DNA from 2 places in the Clostridium sediminicola genome. Region 1 is predicted to be linked to the other one. Evidence: riboswitches for the same ligand, from Rfam matches in the RefSeq annotation. Region 1 holds a riboswitch; the other holds the start of a gene.

Region 1 (8,285 bases):
AACAAATTTTTATCTGTGGAAACATTAAATAATTTACTATATAAAAATATAAAAGGTAATACCATAAATATCGCAAAAATAATAGCCAACCATAATTCTTTTTTTGCTGTTATACCAGATACCAGTATGCTAGATTCCCCAATTATAAAAAGAGTTACAAGCGATACTCCTTGTTTATCGGAAATAACTTCTTTATTCATTATTTAATTCCCCAATCTATAGTTAATAAATTATCCCTTTATCATCAAATAATTCAATTAAACTTAACTATAGTTTAACCAGATACCAAATAAATATATTCTTCCTACAAGATATGCAATACAAACTATAAAAAAATCAATCCACCACACAAGCTTACTAAGCTACTTTTTTTGGTATAAACAATAATAGTATATTCACCATTACTACAGGTATAAGTACAAAAGGTGTTGCTGAGATTAACCCCAAATGATCTGCTAACTTACCAAACACAAATATTCCTAGTCCACCTATCCCTCCTGAAAGTCCCATAATCAGACCTGTTCCTGTGTTCTTTTTATCTGGCATTAAATCATGTGTAAATACAATATTGGCTGCATTAGTACAACTAAAAGTAAATCCTAAAAATATAAAAGCAATCATAGAAATCATCCCTGAGCCAAAAATTATCATTAATATTATTATAAGAGCTAACGCATTTGAAATTTGTATAACTTTCTTACTACCAAATTTATCATTTAAAAACCCACCTGTAATCGTACCAGCAGCATTCATAAAGAGATATGAAGAAAGTATTATTCCGGCAATTTTTATATCAACATTTTTTAAAACTAATATTTGTATTCCAAAAGTCAAAAATGTCCTTACAATAAAAAATTTATTTGTAGCTATAAAAACTATAACTGATATCCATTTTAGTGAAAAATGATTAGCCTTTTCCTCAGAATCTTTTGTTTTCTTTACTTTAGTTGTAATTTCAATTTTATGAACTTGTAAAATATACATTAATCCTGCAGTAACAAATGCAACAATCATAAAATAAATTAGCTTATCAGTACCATAGTTTTTTACTATAGGTATAGTTATTAATGGTGTAACGGATGCAGCAAAACCACCAATAGTCATAAAAATAGAAATGCTTTTCCCTCTTGATTTATTGCCCAACATGATTGCAGTAGCACTTCCCAAAGGATGATATAACGAGGATGCTAATGCGCCCATAAAAACTATTAAAAGAAATAAATAATAATTTGTAACTATTCCCGTTAAACTCATCCAAATACCTATCCATAATATAGATATAATTAAAAGATATGTTCTCCCATACTTGTCCACAAAACTACCGATAATAGGTTGCGCAAATGTACCACTACTTGTTATTACAAATGCTATAAATCCTTGCTGTGTTAGACTTAAAGACAAACTGTTTGCGAATAAAAATAATATTGGCGGAATAAGATTCATATAAAAATCATTAATAAAGTGTCCTATAGATACTGCTATAAGTCTTGTAAGATTACTAGTTTTTTTTTGATTTATAACTGCTAAATTATTCAATGTTTTGCCACCTTTTTCTTGATATAGATTCTTTTCTTTTAGTTTCATTCATCCTTATACATCACGAATAGCAATATCATTATAACACTCCCTTATTACTATTCCAATAGTAATACAAAGATGTATTCTTTATTCTTATGAGTTTAAAATCCATATATAACCATATTTCAAATTAGGTAAGCTAGTAGTTTTGTTTGAATTATTAGCAGACTCACTTTTCCTAAAAGCAATCTCTCTTGAGAAAAATGAACTTTGTGAAATTAAACATAAAGAAAATGAAGAACAAGATTTAGGATGTAACCCAGATAATTTAAGACAACCAATAAGACTTCTATATTTAGTTGGAAGACTTATTTTAGCTATAGCAATTTTGAAGGAATATTTATTACTAAGATGCTGCATAAAAAATACTCATGATATAAAGAATCTTCAATCAACATATAAAATACTTATAGGAGAATGGATTATTGTGTTAGGAACAGCATTAACCTATATAGGTGCTGGAGAAGAGAAAAAATCCTGAAAAGCACTTGAACTTTTTAGGATTTTACCTCTACCTCTTAAAAATCATTTACCTAATACTTTATATAAAATAAGTTTAACATTAGAATAAAGTAAAAAGTTACATGTAGACATATATATTAGTTAAGAGTTTAGAGTTTAGGTTTGAATAACAAAAAGAGCACTGAAATTATTCAGTACTCTTGATTAAAATCTCTATCATATTATTATGCTTCTACAGGTTTTCCAACAAATCTAACGATAGAAGCTATGATTAAAATATTTACAGGTAAAAGAATCCAAATTGAAACTCCAAGTCCTGCTGGAATATAACCACATAATATTGTTACAGCTGCAACTGTTAATGAATAGAAAACTTGCGTCTTAACATGATCTATATGGTCTGCAGCAGATCCCATAGATGATAAGATTGTACTATCTGAAATTGGAGAACAGTGATCTCCAAAAATTGCACCTGTTAGTACAGCACTAATTGCAACAACCATATATGAATGTGTTGGGTCTAAAGCATATGCCAAAGGAATAGTTAATGGCATCAAAATACCCATTGTTCCATAAGAAGTTCCAGTTGCAAAAGAAATAATAGAACCTAATACAAATATTAATGATGGTAATAAGAATGCAGGAAAATTCACTGCTAACACCTTATCAACTATAAATATAGCTGTTCCTAATTCTTTGATTATTCCGCTTAATGACCATGCTAATAGTAAAATAACCGCTGTAATAAGCATTGATTTCAAACCTACTACCCATGTATCAATTGCTTCACTGATAGTAAATATCTTCTGAACCACACCCATAATCATTGCAACTATACCTGCTAATAACGCAGCTTGGAATAATACTATAGCAGCATCAGATGCTCCAAAGCATTCACGAATTGCCAACATTGATGCAGGGCTATTCTTTAATAATTCAATAAGAGCAGTATCTTCGCCACCTGAAATAGCTACATACCCATTGTAATAAAATCCTAAAAATGATCCAATTACAAGAACTAAAACTGGTACTAATGCATTTGATACTTTTAGTTTAGTACCATCAACAGGTTCCATCTCTGTTGATTCATCTGAAACCATTGGCTTTGCACCATCTCTTAATACTTTACCTGTTTTTCTTGCTCTTCTTTCAGCTTTTAACATAGGTCCAAATTCTCTTAGAAATATTGCAGTACATACTATAAATACTAAAACTAATATATTATAAAATCTAAATGGAATTGTTTCTATAAATATATTATAAGGTTTAACTACTGCTCCAGCATACCCTACAATAGAATCGTATCCATCTTTAATTACACCTAACTCAAATCCTACCCAAGTAGATATTAATGCAATACCTGCAATAGGTGCTGCAGTAGAGTCTACAATAAAAGATAATTTTTCTCTTGATATTCGCATTTTATCTGTTATTGGTCTCATAATAGGACCAACTATTAAAGCATTTGCGTAGTCATCAAAGAAAACACATAAACCAAGGAACCATGTAATCAATTGAGTGCTTGTTTGACTTTTTGCTTTTTTAGCTAATGCTTCTGCTATAGCTCTTACTCCACCCATTTTTGTTATTAATGCTATAAGACCACCAATTGCAAGACATTGAAGAATAATTCCTGCATTCCATGAATCCGCTAGTGATGCTAGTATCTCCTCTACAACTCTTAAAAAACCATAAAACATTGCTGAAAAAATATTTAACCCATTTATATTAAGTAAAATTCCTCCAGTAAATACTCCGATAAAAAGTGATAATACAACATTCTTAGTAATAAACGCTAGTACAATAGCAATTAATGGTGGTAACAAAGTCCAAAGTCCAAATTTTGCAGCGTTAGCTTCTTTAACTGCTTGTTCAACCCCAAATGCCGTTGTGCAAACCATAACAAGCATTAAAACTAATGTAGTAATAAATATACTACGTTTTTTCATAATATTTCCCCCTTAATTTATGTTAATAGTTTAAAAAGGAATAAATTTAGTAGAGAAAACAAAAAAAATGTTTTGAGAGATTCTCAAAACATTTAAATACAAAAACAAATTTATAATCAATGAATGATAGCTCTCCACGACTCGTGACAGTCTTGTATATATTGTATACAAGCCCAATACATAACATCAAAGCATTAGTTATATATTTCGGCAATAATTCCTTTTCCAAAGCTTCACTGTGCTTACCTCCACTTTGGTACTTATAACTACTGCACCTCTACCTAAATATTTATTCAATTTTTAATACCAAACTGATTCTATAACAAAAAACATAGCATGTCAATTGAAAATCAATATTTTATTAAATTTTATCAGAGTTATAGCAAGGACATAGAAAATTACATTTCCTTTTTTATTCCCCTTGATAAAGTGTTTTTATAATCAACAAATGAATAAATATCCTCTGCAAATAAATCACTAAACTCTTTTAATTTTTCTAATTTCATATCTTCTATAGCAATTTTATTTTCTTCACAATACAATACTATAGATCCTATTACCCCATGAGCATCTCTGAAAGGCATCCCATTATTCACAAGATAATCTGCAGCTTCAGTAGCATTTAAAAATCCTTTCTTTACACCTGCATACATATTATCTTCTTTAACTTTAATTGTTTTAATCATTTCATTCATAATCTTTATACATTTAAGAACTGTATCAGAAGCATCAAAGAAAGGTTCTTTATCTTCTTGCATATCTTTATTATAAGCTAGTGGTATACCCTTCATTGTAGTTAAAAGACTCATTAAGTCACCATATACTCTACCTGTTTTTCCTCTAATCAATTCAGCAGCATCAGGATTTCTTTTTTGAGGCATTATACTACTACCTGTAGAATATGCATCACTTATTTCTACAAAATCAAATTCCTTACTACTCCATAATATCAATTCTTCACTTAACCTACTCAAATGCATCATTATTATAGAGAAATCTGACATCAACTCTAATAAATAGTCTCTATCACTTACACCATCCATAAAATTATCAACAGGTTTATCAAATTTAAGTTCTTTAGCAGTTAACTCTCTTTTTGTATTATATGTAGTTCCTGCCAAAGCACAGCATCCCAAAGGACTTTCATTTAAAATATCCACTGCATTCTCAAGTCTTTTTTTATCTCTTTTTAACATATTATAATAAGCCATAATATGCTGCGTAAAAGTAACAACCTGAGCTCTCTGTAAATGAGTATAACCCGGCATCATTACATGATTGTTCTCACCAACAGTTTTCATTGTATCCATAAGTAGGGCTACATTTTCAATTATTTCTTTTGCTTTTTCTCTTGAATACATCTTCATATCTACAGCTACTTGGTCATTTCTACTCCTAGCTGTATGAAGTTTCTTACCTACATCACCAATTTTTTTAATTAAATTAGTTTCAACAAAACTATGTATATCTTCATAGTCCCCTTCAATTAATAGTTTTTCATTATTTATATCATCCAAGATTGAATTAAGCCCTTCTAATATCTTTTCTTTATCACTCTCAGATATGATTCCTTGAATTGATAACATTTTTACGTGAGCCATGCTTCCTGTTATATCTTGAAAATAAAGTTTCTTATCAAAGCTTAAAGAGCTATTGAAATCTTCCATTAACTTACTTTCTTCATCTTTAAATCTACCGCCCCAAAGTTTCATCTATCTCATCCTTTCCATTTTCATTTAATTATTATTAAAAAAAACATTGTGCTAGTCAAAAATTTGAGCTAGCACAATAAACTAATTATTAATATCATTGTAGCATATTTAACTTATTTATCAAATTTCAAAGCTCTTATTTTGCTAGGCAATGAGAATAGATTAATAAATCCTTCGGCATCTTTATGGTCATAGTCAGAAGCTCCAAATGATGATATACCTTCATCGTATAATGCATATGGAGATGATTTTCCAGCTACCATAATATTCCCTTTATATAATCTCAATTTAACCCAACCTGTTACAGTTTCTTGAGTTTTACTCACAAATGCATCTAATGAATCCTTTAAAGTTGAGAACCATAGTCCATTATATACAAGCTCTCCATATTTTTGAGCTATCATAAATTTATAGTGTAATGTATCTTTATCAATTGTGATTTCTTCCAATTCTTGATGAGCAGCATATAGTACTGTACCACCTGGAGTCTCATAAACCCCTCTAGATTTCATACCCACAAGACGGTTTTCAACCATATCAACTACTCCAACACCATTTTCTCCACCAATTTTATTTAAAACTTTAACTATTTCAACTGGTGACATTTCTTCACCATTTATTTTTGTAGGAATACCTTTTTCAAAGTTTATTTCTACAAATGTTGGCTCATCTTTTGCTAATTCTGGTGGTGTAACCATTTGATACATGTCTCTCTTATGATCATTTTGTAACCCTTCAATATCTCCACCTTCATGACTTAAGTGCCATAAATTCTTATCTCTTGAGTAAATTTTTTCTTTAGTTACAGTTATCTCTATTCCTTTAGAAGTTGCATAGTCAATAGCATCTTCTCTTGAATTTATATCCCATATTCTCCAAGGAGCTATTATCTTTATTGTAGGGTCAATAGAAGCAATTCCAACTTCAAATCTAACTTGATCGTTTCCTTTACCAGTACATCCGTGACAAATATATTTTGCTCCTTCTTTATGTGCAATCTCTACTAATTTTTTAGCCATTAAAGGTCTTGCAAAAGAAGTTCCCAGTAAATATTTACCTTCATATTTAGCATTTGCTTTTAAACCTTGGAATACATAATCCTCTATAAACTCTTTTGTTAAATCTTCTACGTAAATCTTTTCCGCTCCAGATTTTATAGCTTTTTCTTTTACAGCTTCGTAATCATCATCTTGTCCTACATTTATACAACAAGCAATTACATCCAAATCATAATTCTCCTTTAACCATTGAATAATTATAGAAGTATCTAGTCCTCCTGAATATGCTAAAACCACTTTTTCTTTCATAATTATTTTCCCTCCCGAAATATTATATATAAATAATTTTATTTTTTTATTTGTTTGATTTCTTATACATATTATATTACATAATTTATAATTATGCAATAAAAATTTATAAATATACATAAATATTTTTCAAATAAAAAACTCTAGACTTTTACATCTAGAGTTTTTTATTGTATATGAACGTATATGTATTTGTTCCTACAGTATTTTATTTAAAAATTCCTTAGTTCTTTCCTCTTTAGGATTATTGAATATTATATCAGGATGTGCCTCTTCTACAATTTTACCCCCATCCATAAATATTACTCTATCCGCAACTTCCTTTGCAAATCCCATTTCATGAGTTACTACCACCATAGTCATTCCTTCTTTTGCTAGGTCTTTCATTACATTTAAAACCTCTCCTACAAGTTCTGGATCAAGTGCTGAAGTAGGTTCATCAAACAACATAATATCTGGTTCCATATTAAGAGCACGAGCTATTGCAACTCTTTGTTTTTGTCCACCTGATAGTTTTGATGGATAAGCTTCCATTTTATCCTTAAGACCAACTTTTTCAATTATTTTTTCAGCTCTACTAATAACTTTCTCTTTATCTTCTTTCTTTACAGTTATAGGTGCTTCTATAACATTCCCCATTACCGTCATATGAGGGAATAGATTGAAATTTTGAAAAACCATACCCATTTTTTCAATTGTCTCTCTCATTTTTACTTTATTTTTAACATCTAGCTTTTCACCTTCTACATAAACTTCTCCATTAGTTGGTACTTCTAAATGGTTTAAACATCTTAAAAATGTACTTTTACCTGAACCAGAAGGCCCAATAATTACAAGAACCTCGCCTTTATGTACCTTTACATTTAAATCTTTAAAAACTTCTAAACTTCCAAAATTCTTAGATAACCCTTTTGTCTCTATCATTATAAAATCTTCCATTTTATTTCCCCCTTTAAAGTGCTAAAGCTCAACGTTATAGATAAACCACTCCAACTACTAATCTATACATGTCCATAACTCATTAATGTCTGAGATTTTGGACATGTATAGATTAAGTTTGCGTAGGTTTATCTCTAGTATACCGATAATTTCTTCTCAATTCCAGAGAAAATTACTGTAAAAATAGTTGTCATGAATAAATATAAGCACCCAGCAACTAAGTATGGTTCCCATGGTCTCCCTGTTGCAGATACTCTTAGTTGAGCACTTCTCATTAATTCTTCCATAGCAATTGCTTGAACTAATGATGTATCTTTAAGTATAGTAATAAATTCATT
Region 2 (8,285 bases), on a different contig from region 1:
ATTCTTTTATAAACTCAATTTCTCATATAAATTTAGAGATTTTATATACCAAAAATCCTCTTACTGAAAAATATCCCTATGATATAATATTAAATTCAGTTCATTTAGGTAATATATTTATTCACAACCTCCAATATACTGATGAAAATTTATTAAATTTTGTTAAAACCAAAAAATTATTAAATGTGAAACAAGGTTATACGAAATGTTCTACAGCAATTATAAAAGCTAACGCCATAATAACTTCAGATACAAGCATTGCTGAAGCAGTAAAAAAAGAGAATATAGATGTTTTATTATTATCTCCTGGACACATTGATTTACCAGGCTTAAATTATGGTTTCATAGGAGGAACTTGCGGGTTAATTGATAAGAATGTGATAGGTTTTTACGGAGAACTAGATAACTATAAATATTCAAATGAAGTTAAAACTTTTTTAGAAAAGCACAATGTTAGTTATGTAAATCTCGGTAAGGGGAGTTTAATTGATAGAGGTAGCATATTAAGCATAGAAAACTAGTTGGTTTTCTATGCTTAAAGGTATAAGTTTTCAGTAACTTACCACTTAAAACTTATAATTGACAATAAAAAAACCTCAACTAAAAAGTTGAGGTTTTTTGGAGGCGCCACCCGGATTTGAACCGGGGGTAAAGGCTTTGCAGGCCTCTGCCTTACCACTTGGCCATAGCGCCATATTTGGAGCGGAAGACGAGATTCGAACTCGCGACGTTCACCTTGGCAAGGTGACGCTCTACCACTGAGCCACTCCCGCTAGTGGTGGCTCGAACTGGAATCGAACCAGTGACACGAGGATTTTCAGTCCTCTGCTCTACCGACTGAGCTATCGAGCCTTATTAAAACTATATAAATGGCGACCCAGAAGGGACTCGAACCCTCGACCTCCGGCGTGACAGGCCGGCACTCTAACCAACTGAGCCACTGGGCCATTATTTTTTTGGTGGGAACAACAGGGTTCGAACCTGTGACCCCCTGCTTGTAAGGCAGGTGCTCTCCCAGCTGAGCTATGCTCCCATTTTTAATGACGAAGTTAATTATATAACATTTCAAAAACTTTGTCAAGACTTTATTAAATCTTTTTTATTTGCTTCCTGAAACATTTCATTCGCAAACGCATTAATATAATATAAAATATACCGCCCAATGTCAATCTCAATATAGCTCTTTATATTGAATTAGATTAATCTTACACTGTTTTTTATCAATTTTCTATATATTTCATACAAACTTAATTTTATTTTACTTTATGCTATGGTTATTCCACAAAAAGTAAACATCTTAACTTTCCTCACAATATATAGCATAAGAACACATCAATATATAGCATCTTTGATTTAGTTTACTTTTTGTGGTTTAACATCTCTATAGTTTAATATATTATTGTTTTTGATTATTTGATACAACAATTATAAATTGCCAAGAAAAGCGCTTCGCAATTTATTTCAATTGTGAACTTTTTAATTAATATCAACACTGTTTTAAAACATACCCTAATTATAAAATCCCTAATTAACGTCTTTTTCTAAAAGATTTCCTATATCTTCTTTATTAAATTTGTATGCAGTGTTACAAAAATGGCACTTAATTTCTTCTTCTTTTCCTTCGTTATAAATAGTCCTTAGCTCTTCTTTCCCAATACTAATTAATGCTTTTTCAACCTTTTCCCTAGAGCAGTCACATTTAAATTCAGGTTCCATTTCAGATATAATTTTTAAATCCATATCATCAAATAAGAAATTTACCATATCATAAATTGATTTATCTTTTAAAAACCCTGTAATAGAACCTAAATCTTCCAATCTATAAGTGACTAAATCGGCCAGCATCTCATCCGCCCCTGGCATCATTTGAATAATTATTCCACCAGCTGTAATAACATCTAAGTTCTCATCAACGAGCACCCCTAATCCTACCGCACTTGGAGTTTGTTCAGAAACTGTATAATAATATGCCAAGTCATCACCTATTTCACCACTATATATAGGTGATTGACCTACATATGGATCTTTTAATCCCATATCTTTAATAACTACTAATCCACCCTCTTTTCCTATAGCACCACCTACATCTAATTTACCTTTATTATTAGCTGGTAACTCTACATTAGGATTTCCAATATATCCTTTAACGCTTGCATTGGAGTAGCTTGTAACAACTAATCCTTCTGCTGGTCCTCCTCCATCCATTTTTATTGTCAAAACATCCTTTTCACTTTTTAGCATAGATCCCATTAAAGCTCCCGCTGTTAACAATCTTCCTAATGCTGCTGATGCAGTTGCAGCGCACTTATGCTTATCGGTAGCTGTAGCAACTAATTCTGTTGTTGTAGCAGCAATAATTCTTATTTGACCATCTTTTGCCAATGCTTTTATCAATTTATCTGACATTTATATTCCCCCTGTTTTTCTAAGCTAGTTTTTATTTTTATTTCGTTAACACGTAAGTTATTCTCTCAGTTTTATCATTAACTTCATCATCAGTATAGTTGTCCAACTTTGCATTTACCTCAAATCCAACAGAACTTATCATGTTTTCCAAAAATTCTTCTTTATAAGCTCGTTCTGTATGGTATTCGTCAAATCTCTTATAATCCTCTTCATTCTTTATAAAAAAAGTTAAATACATATTTACGATATCATTTTCAAAACTATTATCCCATATATAAACAACATCTTCATTGTCATATGTATAAAGATTATTCCCTAATATCTCTGAAAGTTTAAAATAAGAATTGATATCAAATATAAAAACGCCATCATCATTTAAATGATTATATACCCCTCTAAAAAACTCTTTTAAATTATTACTATCTGTAATATAATTAGCCGAGTCTAAAGCACTGGTGATTAAATCAAATTTTTTATTTAATTTAATCATTGTCATGTCTTGACAAACGAAATTTGCTTTAATATTTCTAGTTCTAAACTTATTTTCAGCTTCCATCAACATATCACTTGATAAATCCAACCCCCATGTATGTTTAAAATATTTTGTTACTTCTATCGTTAAATTCCCTGTTCCACAAGCAATATCTAAATAATTGTCAAAACACACACATTTTCCTTTACATATTTCAAATATTTTTTCAGCCCATTTACAATAGTTTATATCTCCATAGATTAGACTATCATAAATATAAGCAAACTCTTCATAACATTTCACAATATCCCCCCAGAAAGAATAGCTATTATATTTATATTTACTTTTACATTTACTATACTCTTAAATAAATATAAATAATAACTATATAAAAATCAAGATTATATTTAAACTTATTCTTCTCTTCTATCAATCTTTTGAATTTCTGAATTTTTGGGTATGTGCAAATCTCTTTTCCTTTTAGTCATCATACCTCCAATTCTACCTGTTTCTTCAGCAGTTAATGCACTCCATCCTACTTTATCTACCTTTTCCTTTAGGCCCAATTCTTCCGCAATCTCATATTTAACTTTTTCTCGCAATTTTTCTAATTGTGTCAATTCTTTATTTGACCTTATCTTAGCTTTAATAATTTTCTTTAAAGGTGTTTTTGCCATATTTATCTCTCCTTGTAAAAATTCAATTATTATTTTGCCCGTAATTGTTTATTTTATACAAGCAGACTCGCCATTTTTATAATTTGTGAACAAAAACGCTTCGCAATTTATAGTTGCCAGTTGACAGTCTACAGTTGACAGTAAAGGATGATTTTCTTCCAGAAAATCTTTAACTAAACCTTTATCTGCTTGGCAGAATAGAATAAGGATCTTTTGCTGATACAAAAGTAATTAATTTATCTTTTAGTTAAATTAAAAGCTTTCACATAAGTGAAAGGTGTCCTTAACTGTCAACCGTTAACTAGTTCGTAATTTATTTCAATCGTAAATATAATTAACAATTAACATAAGAAAATTTTTTTTACATTTAACCATTGCATAACATTTTTTTTTATGTTAAACTATTCTTTAATAAACTGAATAAATATAAATAAACATTACTATTTTACCATGGTAGAGGTGCTACTATCAAAAGTACTTATATTAAGTTGGCGAACGAAGATATATAAGGAAAGGGATATTAGCCGAAGGGTGTGAAGTGCAAATTTATTCCCTGGGCTTACAGATAACATTTGTAAGACTGTCACGAATCAAGTGGAGTGCTACAAGGTACACAATTTGTTATCTATAGAAGATGCGGAAAAGTGTTCCTTTCCTCGTCTTTTTTTATTATACTAATTTATAATAATAGATAACAATTAAAAGTTTTTTATAGTAGAGTATTATATGTTTCGTACGAATAATTATTCTTACTTTTTTATATTTATACATTAATTGTGATAAAATTTATTTTGAAATTTAATTTAACTAATTAAATAAATAACTTATAATAGTAATGTATAGAAAATCAAATAAATTAACAATTAAATTAAATATTAAAAAATTTTAATAATATTTCTTTAATTTATGTACATGTCTTAAAGAAGTAGAATATAAAACTATTAGGAGGGCTTAATTATGACTTATAATGTTGCAGTAGTAGGCGCTACTGGAATGGTTGGAATGAAATTCTTAGAGGTATTGAAAGAAAGAAATTTCCCTATTAAAAATCTATATTTATTTGCATCTGCCAGATCAGCTGGAAAGGTATTAAAATTTAACGGCAATGACTATATAGTTGAAGAATTAAAAGAGGATAATATAAAAAGCAAAAAAATTGATATAGCTTTATTCTCTGCTGGTGCATCAATTAGCAAGGAGTACGCACCAATATTTGCAAAATATGGCGCAGTAGCAATTGATAATAGTAGTGCTTGGCGAATGGACCCTGAGGTTCCTTTAGTTGTTCCTGAAGTTAATCCTGAAGATATTAAACTTCATAAAGGAATTATAGCCAATCCAAACTGTTCTACAATTCAAGCTGTAGTTGCGTTAAAACCATTATATGATCAATACGGTATCAATAGAATCGTATATTCAACATACCAAGCAGTTTCTGGTGCAGGTGTCGAGGGATATAAAGACTTAGAAGATGGCAGAAAGGGGATAGCTCCTAAAAAATTCCCTCAACCAATTGCTGGTAATGCTCTCCCTCATATTGATGTATTCTTAGATAATGGATATACTAAAGAAGAAATGAAAATGGTTAATGAGACAAGGAAAATTCTTCATGATGAAAATTTAAAAATTACAGCCACTGCCGTAAGAATCCCAGTATTTTATGGGCATAGCGAGAGTATTAATGTTGAATTAAAAAAGAATTTTGAAATAAAAAATATTTTTGACCTTTTCCAAAATTCTAAAGGAATAATACTTAAAGATAATGTAGATGAACTTATTTACCCTACTCCTTTAGAATCTGAAGGCCATGATGAAGTATACGTTGGAAGACTTAGAAGAGATTTTAGTGTAGAAAATGGTATCAATATGTGGGTAGTAGCTGATAATATCAGAAAAGGTGCTGCTTCAAACACTGTCCAGATAGCAGAATGTTTGATTAATAATTACTAAACAACAAATAATAAAAAAAGGGTGGTTTTATGAGTTTATTTAAAGGTAGTGGTGTAGCAATAGTAACTCCTTTTAAAAATGGAAATGTTGACTTTAAAAAGCTTGAGGAATTACTAGAATGGCATATAAGCTCTGGTACTGATGCAATTGTAATATGCGGAACAACCGGCGAAGCTTCAACTATGTCTTTACAAGAAAAAAAAGAGACTATAAAATTTACAGTTGATGTTATTAACAAGAGATTACCAGTAATTGCTGGAACAGGATCTAATAATACAGCTTCAAGTAAAAGTTTAAGTATGTGGGCTGAAAATATAGGTGTAGATGGTTTATTATTAATTACTCCTTATTATAATAAAACAACACAAAAAGGAATAATAGCTCATTATAAAGAAATCTGTACTGCAGTATCAATTCCAACAATTGTTTATAATGTTCCTTCAAGAACTGGTTTAAATATTGAACCTGAAACCATGTTAGAATTATCAAAAATTGAAAATATCATAGCTATAAAAGAAGCTAGTGGTAATATTGGTCAAATCATGAAGATGAAGGCCCTTTGTGGTGATAGTGTTGACTTATACTCTGGAAATGACGATCAAATTATTCCTTTGTTATCATTAGGTGGTTTAGGTGTTATATCTGTTGCTGCTAATATACTTCCAAAAACTTTCCATGATATCTGTTCTTTATACTTTGAAGGAAAACATAAAGAAGCTACTGAACTTCAATTAAATTATATACCATTAATAAGCTCGTTATTCATAGAAACAAATCCTATTCCTATAAAAACAGCTATGAACTTAATGGGGATGAAAGTTGGCGACCTTAGATTGCCTTTATGTGAAATGGATGAAAAGAATAAAAAAGTTTTAGTTAATGAATTAAAGGAAGCCAATATTGGTATAAAGGAGATTTAATATATGATTAGAATACTCATGGTAGGCTGTTCTGGCCGAATGGGCAAAGTTATTTCTAGTGCTATAGAACAATTTAATAATCTTTCTATAGTAGCAGGTATAGATAAAAATAAAACTAATGGATTTGATTATCCTATTTTTGAAAATATATCTGAATGCACTGTAGATGTAGATGTTATTCTAGATTTTTCAAGACCAGATATATTAGAATCTTTATTAAAATATTCACAAGAAAAATCATTACCACTTGTTTTATGCACAACTGGTTATACTGATGAACAATTAAGTGCTATACAAAAAATGAGTACTAGTATTCCTATGTTTAGATCAGCGAATATGTCTATAGGAATCAATGTAATCAACAATGTATTAAAAAATATTAGTGCTATGCTTTTTGAAAACTACGATATAGAAATTATTGAAAAACATCATAATCAAAAGGTAGATGCCCCAAGCGGAACTGCTATTCTTTTAGCAGATACAATTAAAGAAGCTATACCTGAAGAAACAATGTATGTACATGGTAGAAGCGGTATCTCAAAAAGACACAATAAAGAAATTGGTATTCACGCAGTCCGAGGCGGAAGTATTGTTGGTGAACATAGTGTAATATTTGCTGGCCAAAGCGAAGTAATTGAATTAACTCACCAAGCCACTTCCAGAGAAGTATTTGCTGTAGGTGCGTTAAAAGCTTGTGAATTTATGGCAGGTAAAGATCCTGGAATGTATTCAATGGACAATATTATTAACAGCTAAGGGGTTTCCCTTAGCTGTTTTTTATCTTCTTATTTGATACTATTTTACGAAGTATCTCTTCTCTTATTTCACCATTTTCTATCACTGGATTATGTTTAGTATTATAATACTTGATAACATCAACAGTATTTACACCTAATTCCTCAATTGACATTGCCATCCCATTAATAGTATTACCCATAAATTCTTCATTTCTCCCTTTACAAACACCCACTAATATCGCTTTCTTTCCACTGGGCAATCTACTACTCCATCCGCCCTTGTAATCATTAAGACAAAATGTTCTATCAATCAAAGCTTTCATTTGGGCAGTCATATTATAGTTATAGGATGGTGATGCAAATATAAATCCATTTGCAGTTTTCATTTTTTCAATTATCATTGAGACTCTATCGTCAATAACACATATACCATTTTCTATACAATACTCACACCCACTACATGTATTAATGTTTCTACTATCTAAAATAAATTTCTCAACATCAATACTAACTGTTTTGAGAGCTTCTATAATGTAATCCACTAACAAATCAGTGTTTTTACCTTTTCTAGGACTCCCTATAATTGCTATCCATTTTTCTTTCACCTTGTTACACCTTAATTCTTAATCGTACTCAAAAATTCTTGAAGTTTATCAAGTGCTAAGACAAGTTGTTCCATAGAATAGCAATAAGAAATTCTTATATAACCTTCTCCTCCGTCACCAAAAGCACTTCCAGGCACAATAGCTAATTTTTTTTCTCTTAATAGCTTCTCACAAAATTCATCAGAAGTCATGTTGAATTTTTTTATTGAAGGAAAGATATAAAAGGCCCCGTTTGGTTTACAAACTTCAATATCCATTTTAATTAATCTATCATAAACATAATCTCTTCTCTTTTTAAATTCACTCTTCATAACCTCTACATCACCTAATGCATTCTTAAGACCTTCTAAAGCTCCATACTGAACTATAGATGGTGCACAAGAGACATTGTATTGATGGACTTTAATTATTTGATTCATAATATCAGAATGAGCACAAACATAACCTAACCTCAACCCTGTCATTGAGAACATTTTTGAAAACCCACTAACTAATACTATCCTTTTTTTAATATCTTC

What was found. A riboswitch is a leader RNA that binds a small molecule or an ion and turns the genes downstream of it on or off. The one in region 1 is predicted to bind lysine.
Region 2: another riboswitch for lysine. It lies ahead of ACQ3F0_RS22045 (aspartate-semialdehyde dehydrogenase); the one in region 1 lies ahead of ACQ3F0_RS08275 (Na+/H+ antiporter NhaC family protein).

What each region holds. Positions count from the first base shown of each region.
Region 1 is NZ_BAABMF010000003.1:322,578-330,862, forward strand. Features, by position in the region: gene ACQ3F0_RS08260 (GerAB/ArcD/ProY family transporter) at 1-200, opposite strand, end outside; gene ACQ3F0_RS08265 (MFS transporter) at 358-1,584, opposite strand; gene ACQ3F0_RS08270 (hypothetical protein) at 1,727-2,059, shown strand; gene ACQ3F0_RS08275 (Na+/H+ antiporter NhaC family protein) at 2,265-3,989, opposite strand; lysine riboswitch at 4,109-4,277, opposite strand; gene argH (argininosuccinate lyase) at 4,388-5,701, opposite strand; gene ACQ3F0_RS08285 (argininosuccinate synthase) at 5,815-7,008, opposite strand; gene ACQ3F0_RS08290 (amino acid ABC transporter ATP-binding protein) at 7,207-7,947, opposite strand; gene ACQ3F0_RS08295 (amino acid ABC transporter permease) at 8,082-8,285, opposite strand, start outside.
Region 2 is NZ_BAABMF010000020.1:8,549-16,833, reverse strand. Features, by position in the region: gene ACQ3F0_RS22090 (DUF6873 family GME fold protein) at 1-521, shown strand, start outside; tRNA gene ACQ3F0_RS22085 (tRNA-Cys) at 620-693, opposite strand; tRNA gene ACQ3F0_RS22080 (tRNA-Gly) at 699-773, opposite strand; tRNA gene ACQ3F0_RS22075 (tRNA-Phe) at 777-852, opposite strand; tRNA gene ACQ3F0_RS22070 (tRNA-Asp) at 871-947, opposite strand; tRNA gene ACQ3F0_RS22065 (tRNA-Val) at 958-1,033, opposite strand; gene hslO (Hsp33 family molecular chaperone HslO) at 1,525-2,406, opposite strand; gene ACQ3F0_RS22055 (class I SAM-dependent DNA methyltransferase) at 2,444-3,181, opposite strand; gene ACQ3F0_RS22050 (alpha/beta-type small acid-soluble spore protein) at 3,292-3,555, opposite strand; lysine riboswitch at 4,002-4,168, shown strand; gene ACQ3F0_RS22045 (aspartate-semialdehyde dehydrogenase) at 4,513-5,505, shown strand; gene dapA (4-hydroxy-tetrahydrodipicolinate synthase) at 5,535-6,425, shown strand; gene dapB (4-hydroxy-tetrahydrodipicolinate reductase) at 6,429-7,181, shown strand; gene ACQ3F0_RS22030 (flavodoxin family protein) at 7,192-7,767, opposite strand; gene ACQ3F0_RS22025 (pyridoxal phosphate-dependent aminotransferase) at 7,779-8,285, opposite strand, start outside.